Regions from separate parts of the Helicovermis profundi genome, predicted to be linked through region 2. Evidence: riboswitches for the same ligand, from Rfam matches in the RefSeq annotation. Region 2 holds a riboswitch; the other holds the start of a gene.

Region 1 (8,165 bases), 400 kb from region 2:
TTTTATTAATTATGTAAAAATAAATAGTGAGTCGGCAGCTGAAAAAAATATGGCAGATACACTAGTGAAGGAATTAAAAAAACTTGGTTTATCAGTTACTGTAGATGACGCATTTGAGAAAGGAATATCTAATACAGGAAATATTGTAGCAAAGTTATTTAGTTCAAAAGATAAGGAGACTTTTTTATTTAGTTCTCATATGGATACCGTAAAACCTGGAAAAAATATTAATCCTATTATAGATAAGAATATAATAAGAAGCGATGGAACTACTATTCTTGGAGCAGATGATAAAGCTGGCATTGCTGCTATTATGGAAGCTCTTTATGTGATAAAAGAAAATAACCTTGAACATAAAAACATTGAAATTATATTTAGTGTACATGAAGAAGGCGGATTATTTGGTGCTAAAAACATTGATTTAACTAGAATAAAATCAACTAAAGCCTTTATATTAGATAGTGGAGGACATCCAGGTGAAGTGATTCATATAGCACCAGCTCAAGATAAAATAGAAGTTAACATTAAAGGAAAACCATCTCATGCAGGAATTGAGCCAGAAAATGGCATAAGTTCAATAATGGTTGCAGCTAGAGCAATAGAAAAAATGGATTTACTTAGAATAGATAAAGAAACGACTGCAAATATTGGTATTATAAGAGGAGGAGAATCTACTAATATAGTGTGCTCATCAATTTACTTAAAAGGCGAAGCAAGAAGTTTAAGTGATGAAAAACTTGATAAACAAACTGAACATATGACAAATTGTTTTAGAGATGCTGCTAAAGATTTTGGAGCTAAAATAGAAATAAAGACAAAAAGAGTATATTATTCTTACAATATAGATAGATACGATGAAATTATTAAAATAGCTGAAAAAGCAATCAATAAGGTGGGTTTAAATTTTAAACTTAAAAGTTCAGGTGGTGGAAGTGATACTAATGTATATAATAGAAAAGGTTTAAAATCAATAAACCTTGCAATAGGACTTCAAAAATCACATACATTAGATGAGTTTATTGAAATTGAAGATTTGTTTAATTCTGCTAAAATAGTTTTAGAACTTATGAAATAAATGGATTTTAAAGCATAAAATTATTACACCAAACAGAGAATTGCCTTATAGGCAATTCTCTGTTTGGTGTAAATAGTTAAATTAATTATCTGTTTTCATCGATTCCTTTATTTGCGAGTTCATCAGCTAAATTATTCATTTTAGTAACTTTAATAAAAAGATCATAATTAAAATCATTACCATTAATTTTTTTTAGTTTTGCGTGCCATTTTTCTAATTCACTATTTTTTGATAAATTTAAATGCCCTTTAGCTCTATAGAAATTAATATTGTTAAAATTTTGAATTTCGCTAATTAACGGTTCCCATAAATCCTTATTTTCGACTTTCTTTTTTTGTGAATTAATCCATCCGTTTTTTTGCCATTTAATGTACCATTTTTCTTTCAGGCAATTTATTACATATGAACTATCAGAATATATATTTATGATTAAATCAGTTGTTTTTAATTCTTTTAGAGCCATTAGAACTGCGAATATTTCCATTCGGTTATTTGTAGTATTTTTTTCGCCCCCGTAAATTTCCTTGGTTTTTCCATTATATTCAAGTACACTTCCCCAACCACCAGTATTAATATCTGATTGGTTGTTGGAGCATCCTCCGTCAGTGTATATATTTACTATTTTCATATTTTTTCCTCCAACTAAATCTTTTTTACTTAGTAATAGTATATCAGAAAAGTTAAATTTATGTTAACTTCTAAAATTGTTGATATAATTTGATATAATGCTAATAGTAGTATATAATATGGGTTAATTTAATTAAAAGAGGTGATAAATTGGATCAATATGATTTTAGAATATTAGAGGAACTTCAAAATGACGGTAAAAAATCTATAGCAGAACTTGGAAGAATAATTGGACTTTCAACAACGGCTACTAAAGAAAGAGTTAAAAAGCTTGAAAATGATGATGTTATTAGTGGCTATTCTGCAATAATTAATGCAGACAAAGTTGGAGTAGACATAACTGTATTTATAACTGTTCCAGTAGGAGATATAACTATTGAAGAAATGGGAGAACTTTTAACTAATAAACCTGAAATTCAAGAGGTACATAAAGTTACTGGGGATACTTGCTATTTTGTTAAAGCAAAAACAAGAGATGCTAAATCTTTAGAAATATTAATTGATAGCATAAATAAGCATGCTAAAAGTACTTATACTTATCTTGCATTATCAACCTTAAAAGAGACTTCGAAAGTTGTTATTCCCAAATAGTTAAAATTATTATTTAAATTGTTAGCGATTTGACACTATTAGAAAACAAATATATAATTAGCATATGCCATATTATTAAGGGAGCGTTTATGTTAACTAATTTAGATAAAATAGAAAATTATCTTATTTCAAAAGATGTTAGGGTTACAAGATCGAGAAGAGAGCTAATAAAACTTTTTTTAGTAAGTGAAAAGCATCTTAATGCTGATGACTGTTATATGGCATTAAGAGAAAAAAAAGTGAGTCTTCCTACAATCTACAGAAATTTAGATATTTTAAAAAGAAAAAATGTTATTAAAGAAATTAATATTGATGGTGAGAGATGTTTCGAAATGAAAATGTTTCATGAAAATAATGTTCATATTCATTTTAAATGTACTAACTGTGGAAAAATTGAAGAATATAATGATGAAGAAATTTCTAAAGAAATTTCAAGAGAGATAGAGTATATAAAAACAAAATATAATAAAAATGTGGAAGACGTCACAATAATTATGGAAGGTTATTGTGAGGAATGCGAGGAATAATATGCCTAGACCAATGAAAAGAAGAAGAATTTCATTTGAACCTGAAGTTGCTATATTTAAACCAGCAGGAATTTCAAAATTTGAATTAGAAGAAATTATTTTAAAATTTGAAGAACTTGAAGCTTTAAAGCTTAAAGATATTGAGGGATTAAGTCAAATTGAATGCGCGAAAAAAATGGATATATCAAGGCAGACATTTCAGATTGTAATTGAGAGTGCAAGAAAAAAAGTAGCTACAGCATTATATAATGGAATGGCTATTAAAATAGATGGTGGTCATTATTCAGTAGATACTGATAATAGTATAGAGAAATTAGAAGATTCTACTATAATTAGAAAAAGAAGAAATAGAGGCATGGGAAGAGGTAGAAATCAAAAATAAAAAAGAGGTGTAGTATGAATATAGCATTAGTTGCACATGATAAGAAAAAAGATAATATAGTTAAGTTTTCTGTTAAATACAAATCGATTTTAAAAAACCATAATCTTTTTGCTACAGGAACAACAGGAACAAGAATACATGATGTTACAGGACTTGAAATAACAAGATATTTATCTGGTCCACTCGGTGGAGATCAGCAAATTGGTTCTTTAATTGCGTATGAAAAGTTGGATTTAGTAATTTTTTTAAGAGATCCATTAACTTCTCAGCCACATGAACCAGATGTTCAGGCACTTCTTCGCTTATGTGATGTACACAAATTACCAGTAGCTACAAATATAACTACGGCAGAGATACTTTTACTCTCAATGAATAAGAATCCTGACTGGAAAGCAATAAAAGCTGAATATTAAAATAAAAAAATGTTATCTTAAATTAGATAACATTTTTTTATTAATATACTTATGTTAAATATAAGTTTTAAACATATCAATCATTGTCTTTACACCAGGATATTTTCCTTCGTATACTATTTCTCCGTTTATTTCAAGAGCGGGAGTATACTTTAATCCTATTTTTTTCATAAGATTTTCATCATAAATTACTTCTATATTGTTCGGTAGATTAAGTCTTTTAAGAGCCGCGTCAACTACGGGCATCATACTTGAAAAACCTCAGCAATTTAAGTCATAGATTATAATTTTCATAAATACTCCTTTAAAAATTAATAATTACTAGTAAAAATTAAATTAATTAAACTGATCATTGATTTTTTGCGCTTCAATTTTAATAATGTCTTTAGCTAAATCAATTATTTTGAAAATTTCTGGATATTCAACAGTGTATAGTACTTGAAGCCCATTTTTTTTAGAGCGCAATATACCTGTATTTTTAAGTATTTTTAAGTGCTGAGAGATATTGGATTGTTCTAAATTTAATTTCTCATAGATAGTACATACACAAAGTGTATTTTCTTCTCTAAGCAATTCTAAAATAGAAATTCTTGTTGGGTGGGCAATCGATTTTAGCAAAGTTGATGTTATATCATTTAATGTGGACATTTTACCTCCAAAGTAATATTAGAATATTATAATATTAACTCAAAATGTGTGTATTGTCAACAAAATGTGGATTATTTATATTATTAATAATAAGCTAGTTGTTTTTATATAGGAACATAAAAATAATTTAAAGGATATTGTGGTTTAATTATTATGAATAACGATATATTGTGTTTATTATGTGATTTTTTAAGTAAAAAAAAGATGCTAAAAATTATTTTATATATAAAACTGTGGATAAGTCTGTGGGTAATGTTAACAAATCGAATTTTTGTTCGATTATTTTTAAATAATAATAAGCATTTACTATAAAATTTTAAGGAAAGTTATTAACAAAATTTGTTGATAACAAGTGGATAACTATCTATAATAAAAAAGTATATTTATTTTTTATTTGTGTTATAATGTTGTTGAACTTAATAGTTGAAGGTAATAAATTTATTTATTATATGGAAGATGGTAAGAATCCATCACGGTCCCGCCACTGTATTAAGATAGTTCATATCTTTAAGTCAGACACATGCCTTTAACTTGGAAATCTCACGAGGATGAGTAATGTTTATTTTCTCGTAGAGTATTATATTTTAGGAGGATTTTTTTATGTTTAAAAAGAAGTACACTTTTATATTAGCTATGCTAATAAGTCTAGTATTGGTTTTTTCTGGTTGTTCAAATTCAGCTGTAGACAATTCAAAAGAAGATAATTCAAATGCTACAGATACTCAGAAAGAAGTAAAATCATTATATCCATTAACAATTACCGATGGATTTAATAGACAAGTTGAAGTAGAAAAAGAGCCTATGAAAGTTATTTCATTAGCTCCAAGTATAACAGAAACTATTTATGCAATAGGCGCGGGTGATAAATTAGTTGGTAGAACAGATTATGATAATTATCCAGAAAAAGTTAGTGGAGTAAGTTCTGTTGGAAGTTTATCAGATCCTAGTATTGAAGAAATTACAAAATTAGATCCAGATTTAATTATCGCATCAACTCATTTCAAAGAAGATGTACTAAAAAAATTAGAAGAATTAGGCTTTAAAGTAGTTGTACTTGTTCCTCAGGAAAGTTTTGATGGAGTTTATGATGTAATAAATACTACAGGTAAATTGCTTAATAATGAAAAAAATGCAAAAGAAGTAATTGACGGAATGAAGACAAAAGTTACAAAAGTTGAAGAATTAGCAAAAGGATTAGATCCGGTTGATGTTTACTATGTAGTTGGTTTTGGTGAGTATGGAGATTATACTGCAACTGGAGATACTTTTATAAATGATTTAATTGAAATGGCTGGAGGAAATAATATAGCAAAAGATGGAGAACATTGGAGTTATTCATTAGAAAAAATTGTTGAAAAAGATCCTTCAATTTTAATTTGCTCTAAATATTTTGATGCCAAAAAGGGTATTGAAGCTGCGAATGGGTATAAAGATTTAACAGCAGTTAAAAATGGTAAATTATTTGAAATTGATAATAATCAAATTGATAGACAAGGGCCAAGACTTGCAGATGGCTTAGTTGAAATGTTTAAAATTCTTCACCCAGGAATTTATAAATAAATTTCTAAGTTATCGGACGAATAGAAATTGGAGTAAAAAATGAGAAAAAGTTTTGTTATAAACTTAATTATTAGTATATTATTATTAATTGTTTTTATGGTATTTGTTAGTACTATTGGTGCGGTTAAAATTCCATTTAGTGATTCTATAAAAATACTTGTAAGCAAAATACCACTTATTAATAAATTTGTAGATGTGAGTAATATAAAACACTCACATCTACAGATTATTCTTAATATTAGATTTCCAAGAATAGTATTATCTGCGCTTATTGGTGGCTCTCTTGCTGCAAGTGGTTCTGTTTTTCAGGGAGTTTTTAAAAATCCTATGGCGGATCCTTATGTTCTTGGAGTTTCATCAGGGGCAGCACTTGGAGCATCTATTGTAATTATTTTTTTTAATACAGTTTCTTATTTAGGAATAAGCACTGTTGTAGTTGGTGCATTTATTGGGGCTGTATTATCTATACTTATTGTATATAATTTGTCAAGAATTGGTGGTAAAACGCCAACTGTAACATTGCTACTTGCAGGAATTGCAATTAACTTTTTTTTATCTTCAATAATTTCACTATTAATGGCATTAAATAGAGATCAAGTTGAAAGAATTATTTTTTGGACTATGGGTAGTGTTTCTGCGGCTAGTTGGAGCAAAATATATATAATATTAATTCCATTTATTATTGTAAATATACTTTTTATCTTTTTTGCAAAGGATTTGAATTTATTATTACTTGGTGAAGATTCTGCTCAGAGTTTAGGCGTTGACGTTGAAAAAACGAAAATTGTGTTATTAGTACTTAGTTCTCTTTCAACAGCAGCAGCAGTTTCGGTGAGTGGTATAATTGGATTTGTAGGTTTAATAGTACCACATGCGGTTAGAATTATTTCTGGACCAGATCATAGAAGACTTATTCCATTTGCAATTGTGGGTGGAAGTATTTTCATGGTAATTTCAGATACTATTTCAAGAACTATAGTAGCACCAACTGAAATACCAATTGGTGTAGTAACTGCTATGTTTGGAGCACCATATTTTTTGTATTTATTAGTAAAAAATAAAAATATGGGAGGTATAAATTAAATGAATAATGTCGAAATAAAGAATTTAAATTATAGTTATGTAAATAAAGAAATAATTAAAGATATAAGTTTATCAATTTCTCATGGATCGTTTAATTGTATATTAGGACCAAATGGCTCTGGGAAAACTACTTTAGTTAAAAATATAGTTAAACTACTATATCCGAGTAAAGATACAATATATATTTCTAACAAGGAAATAAATGAATATAAAAGAAAAGAGTTAAGTAGAAAAATTGCACTTGTTCCTCAAAGCACCATTATTGAGTATGATTTTACAGTTGAGGAAATTGTTATGATGGGAAGAATGCCCTATCAAAAAAGATTTAAAACAGAAACAGAAGAGGATTATTTAATTGTAAAAGAATCTATGATTAAAACAGATACTTATGTACTTAAAGATAGATTTATAAATAATTTGAGTGGTGGTGAAAAACAAAGAGCTATTATTGCAAGAGCAATAGCGCAAGAGCCACAAGTCTTAGTTTTGGACGAACCTGTTAGCTATTTGGATATTCATCATCAAGTTGAGATAATGAAATTAATTAAAAAACTTTCGCTAGAAAAAGGAATAACTGTAATTACAATATTGCATGATGTTAATTTAGCGATTGAATATGCAGATAATATTGTATTATTAAAAGATGGTAAGGTATATTCTAGTGGTAGTAGTGAAAATATAGTTAATGAAAAAAGTATTAAAGAGGTTTATGATGTTAATGTTGCAGTAATAAAGAACCCAATAACGGGTTCTAAATATGTTATACCTTACTAAACCTATATATATTATATAGGTTTTATTTTATTAAAGAAGCAAAGTTAGGGTCTGTTTTATTAGTTTCTTTTAACTCTCTTTTATGTGTGTACATTCTCTGATCAGCAATTTTTACAAGTATATCTAACATAATTGATTCATCAGGCGCTGAAGAAATTCCATAACTAAATTGGATTGGTACTTTGCCTCCTGCTACTTTCAATTTGAAATTATCAAAATTATCAAAAATAGATTTCATTTTTGCTTCAGAATCACTTTTATTTGAATTGGAGAAAAGAATAATGAATTCATCTCCACCATATCTTGCGAAAATATCATCTTTACTAACTTCTGAATTAATAGCGTTTACAACGCTTATAATCGCTTCATCACCTGCAATATGACCAAAGTTATCATTTATTTTTTTTAGATAATTAAGATCGCAAAGCACTATTGAAAAAGGGTGATTTTCTTTAAATGCTTTTTCTTGAAAGTTTAGAAATTCT
Region 2 (8,165 bases):
GAAATCTCATCGCAACCTTCTACGATTTCTTCATTTGTAATAAATAATTTACCAACTTTAGTTAATGAATTGTTTAATTCATTGTTCTTAATAATTTTTAAATTATATTTTTTTTGAATAGTATCACTCAAAGTTTTATCACTACAAATACAAAGTACATCTTCTTCATTTACAAACATAGATGTAATTAGCTTTGCTTTTTCAAAGTCTTTAAGAATTAAGTTGTTTTCTATCGCTATCATATCTACCGAAGGTTTTCCGTTAACATCAGAAGCTGTAGTTATAACAGGATTTGACTTAATATAATCTGCAATTTGTTTAGCAAAATAGTTAGCTCCTCCAATATGCCCTGATAGTAAACTTATAACGTTATTTCCATTATCATCAATAGCAATAACTGCAGGATCTGTTTTTTTACTTACCATAAACTCTGCAATCGTTCTAACTACAATACCTGTTGCCGAAATAAATATAAGTAAATCACTATTTAAAAATTCTTTTTTTACGCTTTCTTTAAATCCTTCATCATAAATTAAATTCATATCATCTGAATATTTTTTTAGAGTATAAAGTTTAGAATTATTATATAAATTTAAGATTTTTTTTCCCAAACTATAACCTTTTCTTGTTAAAGTAAATATTGCGACTTTTTTATTTTGCATCTCTATACTCATGAGAAAAACTCTTATCATATAATTTTGAAAGTGAATATTCATTTCCTAAAAAGTTACCAACTAAAATTTGAGCAGTTTTGCTTATGTTTGCTTCTTTAACTTTTTGAGAAATATTTTCTAAATTGCCTAAAACAGTCAATTGATCTGGCCAAGATGCTCTTTGTACAACTGCCACTGGAGTCGAAAGTGGATAATGCACAAGAAGTTTATCAACCACTTTATCAATCATTTGAACTGATAAAAATATAGCCATTGAAGCCTTATGTGAAGCTAGTTTGTCTAAAGATTCTTCCTCTGGAACTGGAGTTCTTCCTTCCATTCTTGTTAAAATAACTGTTTGTGTTATATCCGGAAGTGTAAATTCCATATTAAGTGCTGCAGCTGAAGCCACAAACGAACTAACGCCTGGAACTACTTCGCTCTCAATATTTTCTTTACTTAATCTATCGATTTGCTCTCTAATAGCCCCATAAATGCTAGGATCACCAGTATGAATTCTAACAATTTTCTTATTTAATTTTATACCTTCAAGCATAACTCCAATTACTTCATCAAGAGTCATAGACGCACTATTATAAACATCTGATTCTTTTTTTCTCCATTTCATTACCTCTGGATTTACAAGAGAACCTGCATAGATAAGAATATCTGAAGTTTCAACAATTCTTTTTCCTTTTAATGTCATTAATTCAGGATCCCCAGGACCCGCACCAATAAAATATACTTTTTTCATAATACCATCCTTATATAATTTATTTTTATTTTATATAGATACTTATTCTACCTTGTTGCTGAAATAATATAAATTGGATTATTGCTCTCCATAAGCGTTAATCCGCCAACTTTTCTACCTCTTGCAATATTAACAGAAATAATATCTACTTCTTTAAAATTAGATTTGTTTAACTTATCTAGTGTTTTATAAGTATTTTCAATAGTAATAAAATTAAGGACAATTCTTCCAGTTTCATTTAAATTCAAATATGAATAATCAATAATTTCTTCAATATTTCCCCCAGAACCACCTATAAAAATAGCATCAAATTTTATATTTTTAGGTAAGTCTTTAGGTGCTTCACCTAAAGATGCTTTACAATTGTAAATTTTAAACTTTTCTATGTTTTTTAAAAAAAGACTATATGCTTCTTCTTTTTTTTCTAAAGAATATACTAATCCATCTTCTAAAAATTTTGCCATTTCAATCGAAACACTACCAGTGCCACTTCCAATATCAAGAGCCACAAAATTCTTCTTTAGTCTAAGTTTTGAAAGTGAAATTACTCTTATTTCTTCTTTTGTCATGGGAACTTTGCCTCTTAAAAATTCTTTATCTTCTATTCCTATCATTTTTTCTCCAATTCATTTTTATTTATAATAATAACTACATTTAAGTCACTAAATTCGCATTTTTCTTTTGCAAGTTCATCCACAGCATACACAGTTATTTTTTCGTTTTCATAGGATAAATTCTCTCCTACATAAATTTCAAATTGACCTATATCTATTAGATTTTCTTTCATCTCTTTTGCTATAAAGCTTGGATTATTCTTTTTATCTGTAAGAAGCCCTAGCGTTTCTTTTTCATTTATTAAATTTAAAAAATCATTTTGTCTACCATGAACACTAGTTAATATGCCATTATGATATGTAAGAGCTAGTTTTGAATACATATATTGAAGTGAACTAATCCCAGCTGTAACGTTAAAACTTGATTTATCAAAATGTTTACTTAAAAAATTAAGCATACTATAAAATCCCGTATCACCTGATAAAATTACAGATATTCTTTTTCTTTGATAATTCGCGCTTATAAATTCAATCGTTTTAGTTAAATCTCCAGTAATAATAAATTCTTCTTTTTTTAAATATTTAAGAGAATCAAGATTTCTTCTTCCACCAATCAAAATATCAGAGTTTTCTATAATTTCAGTTGCTATAGGTAAAATATATTTTGGATTTCCTGGTCCGATTCCCACTATATTAAATTTGTTCAATATTAAATTCCTCCATTATCTTATTACCTAAATCAGAAACACTTAGTAGCCCATGCTCATTTGTAAATAAGACAACTCCGTTTTGAATTTCATCAAATGCCCTCTTATTTAATTTTTCAGAGATTTTATTACTGATATTATCAAATACTTTATCCATCTTATATTCTTTAATGTATTTAAATGCTTCATCAGTTGTATTTGATATACTAATTAGTTTAATAAGATCAGTTTCAGCACCAATTAAGGCGAGTTGACTCATAATAATTTCCATTCTTCCATCTGCTATTTTACTATGAGTATTAAATATACCACCTGCGATTTTTACCATTTTACCAGCGTGTCCAACCCAAAGAATTTTTTTTATATCAAGTTTAAGCGCTTCGTCAATTACTTGACCTACATAATTGCTACATTTAATTATTTCTTCAATATTTAGACCCATTTTTCTACTAAAGTCTCTTCCATAATTTCCGGGTGATATTAGCAAAATTTTATCATAATGTTTTTTCTTAAATATTCTCATTTCAATTTTTAAAGTTTCAATTAAAGCATCTTCGCTCATAGGTTCAACGATGCCAGAAGTCCCGATTATAGAAATACCTCCAACAATTCCGAGTTTAGGATTAAAAGTTTTCTTAGCAATATTTTCGCCATCTGGTGCGTAAATTTCAACGTTTGCACCTCTATTTTCACCTATAACACTTCTAACTTCTTTTTCTATAGTTCTTAGCGGAACTGGATTAATTGCACTATTTCCCGGTTTAATACTCAAACCTTCTTTTGTTACTTTTCCAATGCCTATTCCACCATATATATTAATTTCTTTATCATCTCTAAATGAAATTTTTGAAAATATAGTCATTTTATTGGTCATATCAGGATCATCTCCGCCATCTTTTATAACTGAACAAAGAGCATAATCATCATTTATTTCCTGATTGTAAATATCAATAGTTAGAGGCCATCCCTTAGGTGTATCAATTTTTACTGTATTTACATTTTCTCTATTTAACAACATAATAGCCGAAGCTTTAGAAGCTGCAGTTGCTGAAGAGCCTGTAGTATAACCATATTTTAATTTTTTACCGTTTTTCTCTATATACCTTTCCAAAACTTCACCTACTTTTAGTCAATTCATTAATAGTCATTACATTTGATACATTATTGCGTTAATAATAGTTGCAGCAACTGGACTACCACCTTTTCTTCCATTAATAATTATATAAGGTATACCCGAATTTTTAAGAGCTTCTTTTGATTCAGCAGCACCTACAAAACCTACTGGAACTCCGATTACTAAAGATGGATTTGCTTTCTTTTCTTTAACTAATTCAAGTAGTTTATAAATTGCTGTTGGGGCATTACCTATTGCATATATCGAAGTATTTTTGTCTTTAGCCGCAATTTCAATAGCCGCCATCGATCTAGTAATATTTTTTTCTTTTGCGATTTTGAATACTGATTCTTCGTGAACTAAATTATATATTTTTGAATTATATTCTTTTAGTATTCTTTTATTTGTACCAGCCATAACCATCTTAGTATCAGCATATATATCATTTCCATTTCTCAAACTGTCCATAAGTATATCAATAGCTTTAGGATGAATTTCTATTAAATTAGCATATTCAAAATCTGCAGTCGTATGGATCACTCTTTGAACTATTTTAATTTCTCTTTCATCAAAATTATGTTTACCTAATTCACTTAATATAATTTCAAAACTTCTTTCCTCAATTTTCATTGGGTTTTTAATATAATCTTCAAGATATTTACTCATTTATTCCTCCGCAATATTATCTAGGTATTATTCAAATTTACATTTCAGGTAAAAAAGCAAGAATTTTATACCTATATATACAAAAAACAGCCCAAAAGGCCGTTTTAATTCGTAGTCTTCCCGCCTGAAGTATCTCGTTTAACAATAGTAGGCAGGTTTCCTGGCTCATACGTAGCCCATTAAACGTCTTCCCAGAAATCCAGTGACGTATTGTTTAACGGTAGTATTCACAGTAGCAGGGGGCTGCGACAGATTTTAACTGTCTTCCCTATTATCCTCTCATTAGAATCACTCTAACTTAGGCACCTATTATCTAATATTCAATTATTAACTACATCCTATCAAAAAGATTTAAGCAAGTAAATACAAAAAATTATTTACTTTTCATACTAATAATACTTAATTGATCGCTTATTTTTTTTAGTATAACAATTATTTTATTTATAGAATATTGAATAGAAATTAAAATTATAAAAAATACTATTAAAATAAATATAATTATTTGATTATTCATAAATTCACATCCCTTACACTAGTTAAAATATATGCCTTTATCACTAAGCCAGAATTCGCTTATTCAAACCTAGTTAATAAGTTAATCGCTAATAAGTTACTATTTTATACTCATCCAAAGACTCTTTAGAAAGATATTTTTCATTTCCTTCTCTTATTGTGATAGTTTTAGGATTGCCATCACTAATAAATTTTAGTCTTGGCTTTTCTTTGTATAAATCAAGCCAATGTCTTAATTGTAATTTTCCATCTCCACTTTGTACTCTTAAAATGCTTTTTGGATTAAATCTTTTACTATAAGCTGACCAAGAAGGTCGCCATCCTACATTTAAAATTGCAATATTATTATACTTAGTTCCGTCATAGCTTCCGGATACAAGTTTTTCTTTAGCTGCGTCATTCTTTGGTCTTTCTCCGAACGGAAGAGCAAGAGTGTTGATTTTATATCCATTCATAAGTGGTTCATATTCTTTTACAACATTTGCAAGAGTATTTTCAATTTTATCTGCATCCATTGTTTTAAAATGTCCATGATGATAACTATGATTTCCGATATCCATACCTACATTTATGATATGATTTAATTTATATTTAACCAAATTCTTTTGTCCAAATGGAGTTCCACCATTTAAAAAGAACGTTGCTTCAAGCCCAAAATCATTATGTTTATCATAAAAATCTTCCATAATTCCAACAACCGAATTTGGATCAATCTCTTTATCACCATTTTCATCAATTAATATATTAAAATTTGACCTATTTCCATCATCAAAAGTTAAAACAACAGGTGTATATCCCGCTTTAGTTGTAATATTTCCATTAACAAAATCTTTAAGGCTAAGTAGTCTAAATCCACTATCATAAAGCTCTTGAAGATCTTTCTTAAAACTTTCAGCTGTTCTAGAATACGTTGCATTTTTTTTACTTAATCCATGATACATAATAACCATAATTTCACCGAGTTCGTTCGCTTTAATTTTTTTAAGTTCTTTCGTGCTTAGCTCAGTAAAATTAGTAGCTTCTTTTACATCTTCTTTATTTGAATCTTCTTTGCTAGTTGTAGTTTCTACATTTGTACTATTAGGTTCGATTTTTGTAGTATTATCAATATTTTTTTCTATTTCTTTAGCTTCAACATTTTCTGTATCTTTGTCATTTTCTACATTTTTAACGTCAACATTTTTTGTACTTACTTCCACGTTATTTGCATTTTCTTTACTGAGGTCTATATTTTCTTCATTTACTTGTTTTAAAGAACAACCACTTAATAATAAAGTGATTGCTAAAACTACTACTATTCCTTTTTTCATATTATCTCCCATTTTATATATTAATATCTATGTATTTACATACTAATAATATACTCAAAATCAGAAATTACAACTATTATTTAATAAATGTAACCCTTTTTTATCAATCTCTAATTGTTTTTTAATCTTACTTCTATTTTATATTAATAGAAGTATATTATTATGTAGATGCAGATATAAATAAAGTACAAAAGGAGGCAAATTATGCTTGGTAATCTTCTATTTATACTCGTATTAATTCTTTTAGGGAAATTTTTATTGTCTTTAGGATTTGGGATAATAAAAATAATTCTTACACTTATATTTATTGGAGTATTATTTGTAATAATTCCAATTTCAATTGCACTACTTATTCCAATTTTATTGTTCTTTGGAATAGGATTCCTAGTATTACTTATTTTTAAGTCAATACTTCATTAAAAGTCAATTTTGAAACTGCCTATTAAAGAAATTTTTTCTTTTCTAGTCAGTTTTTTTATTATTATTTCTCTTTTTAAAGCTTGAGATTTTGTTTCAAACTCTTCATAATATTTAAGAATCACCGGCGTTCTACCCCTTGTGTATTTGGCACCATTTCCAGAGTTATGAGTTTTCATTCTTTTATCTAAATCTACTGTCCAACCAGTGTACAAAGTATTGTCACTACACTTCAGAATATATACATAATTTTTAGTTGCTTTCATATTCCACCTATCATTTTACTTTATTTGTTTGATTACGCTTTTATAGCCCATCGCATTTTAGTAGAACGCGCACGTGTATTGATATTACATTCTTCTTTAGAAGGCCTAATTATTTCTGAGGCAACTTCACTATAAATTCCTTCTTTAAATAAACGCTTAAAAGATTTTTTTACAAGTCTATCCTCTCCAGAGTGAAAAGAAAGAATTGCAACTCTTCCGCCACTTTTAAGAGAACTTGGTAATTTTTCTAGAAACTCATATAAAACTTCAAATTCTTCATTGACATCTATTCTAAGTGCTTGAAAAGATCTTTGACAAGATTTTTTAACAGCTTCTTCCCTCTCGTTTTCAGGAATAAATTTTAATGCACTTTTTATTATTTGCTGAAGATGAGTCGTTGTAGAAATATATTTTCCTTTCTTGTTTTCTATAATAATAGCTTTAGCAATTTTTGCAGCATAAGGTTCATCTGAATTTTCAATAAGCATCCCCTCAAGTTCAGCTTCTGAAATATTTCTTAATCTTTCAGAAGCTGAAATACCCTTTTTAGGATTAAGTCTAAGATCAAGTGGCCCTTCTTTTTTATATGAGAAACCTCTTTTGGGGTTATCAATCTGCATTGATGAAACACCAAGATCTGCTAGAACAAAATCAAATAAACCTGCTTCAGACGCAACTTTATCAACTTCTAAAAAATTCAACTGCTTAATAGTTAATATCTCTGGACCATATCCTTGTTTTTCTAATCTATCTCTTGTACGAGGAAGTTCAATAGGATCAACATCAAGTGCGTAAAGATGACCGGTATGATTTAAACACTTTAACATTTCGAGAGAATGTCCCCCATACCCAAGCGTTGCATCAAGACCAGTTTGACCTGGCTTTATTTGTAAAAATTCCAAGATTTCTTTTACACAAATCGAAATATGCATACCAGCTGGTGTACTTCCTTTTAAAATAACTCTCGCTACAGTATCTGAATACTTATTTGGATCATGTTCTTTATATTTTTCAGAATATTTTTTTGGATGAGTCCCTTTGTATCTAACTCTTCTTTTATGAGGTTTATCTTGATTTTCCATTTTTTCTCCTTTTATTAATTGAAAATAATTTTCTGTATTAATTTCAGTATATCATTATATTCAATAATACTTGAATAAAAAAAATCATGAACATAAATGAATTTCTAAGATTCAGAGGGAGTTTTTACT

The links. Region 2 has a riboswitch for cobalamin ahead of AACH12_RS01975 (precorrin-8X methylmutase). Riboswitches for the same ligand answer to the same signal wherever they lie in the genome.
Region 1: linked by a shared signal. The riboswitch ahead of AACH12_RS00350 (ABC transporter substrate-binding protein) and the one ahead of AACH12_RS01975 (precorrin-8X methylmutase) in region 2 are both predicted to bind cobalamin.

Annotation. Positions count from the first base shown of each region.
Region 1 covers NZ_AP028654.1:64,311-72,475, forward strand. Annotated here, with positions in the region: gene AACH12_RS00310 (M20/M25/M40 family metallo-hydrolase) at 1-1,075, shown strand, start outside; gene AACH12_RS00315 (ribonuclease H family protein) at 1,161-1,703, opposite strand; gene AACH12_RS00320 (Lrp/AsnC family transcriptional regulator) at 1,853-2,293, shown strand; gene AACH12_RS00325 (Fur family transcriptional regulator) at 2,383-2,820, shown strand; gene AACH12_RS00330 (DUF134 domain-containing protein) at 2,822-3,202, shown strand; gene mgsA (methylglyoxal synthase) at 3,217-3,615, shown strand; gene AACH12_RS00340 (thioredoxin family protein) at 3,670-3,864, opposite strand; gene AACH12_RS00345 (ArsR/SmtB family transcription factor) at 3,952-4,263, opposite strand; cobalamin riboswitch at 4,674-4,805, shown strand; gene AACH12_RS00350 (ABC transporter substrate-binding protein) at 4,864-5,823, shown strand; gene AACH12_RS00355 (FecCD family ABC transporter permease) at 5,863-6,906, shown strand; gene AACH12_RS00360 (ABC transporter ATP-binding protein) at 6,907-7,680, shown strand; gene AACH12_RS00365 (sensor domain-containing diguanylate cyclase) at 7,703-8,165, opposite strand, start outside.
Region 2 covers NZ_AP028654.1:461,983-470,147, reverse strand. Annotated here, with positions in the region: gene cbiG (cobalt-precorrin 5A hydrolase) at 1-674, opposite strand, end outside; gene cobM (precorrin-4 C(11)-methyltransferase) at 652-1,407, opposite strand; gene cbiT (precorrin-6Y C5,15-methyltransferase (decarboxylating) subunit CbiT) at 1,455-2,021, opposite strand; gene cbiE (precorrin-6y C5,15-methyltransferase (decarboxylating) subunit CbiE) at 2,018-2,668, opposite strand; gene cbiD (cobalt-precorrin-5B (C(1))-methyltransferase CbiD) at 2,655-3,779, opposite strand; gene AACH12_RS01975 (precorrin-8X methylmutase) at 3,816-4,448, opposite strand; cobalamin riboswitch at 4,582-4,773, opposite strand; gene AACH12_RS01970 (hypothetical protein) at 4,822-4,962, opposite strand; gene AACH12_RS01965 (polysaccharide deacetylase family protein) at 5,051-6,271, opposite strand; gene AACH12_RS01960 (hypothetical protein) at 6,476-6,691, shown strand; gene AACH12_RS01955 (GIY-YIG nuclease family protein) at 6,688-6,954, opposite strand; gene rsmH (16S rRNA (cytosine(1402)-N(4))-methyltransferase RsmH) at 6,987-8,036, opposite strand.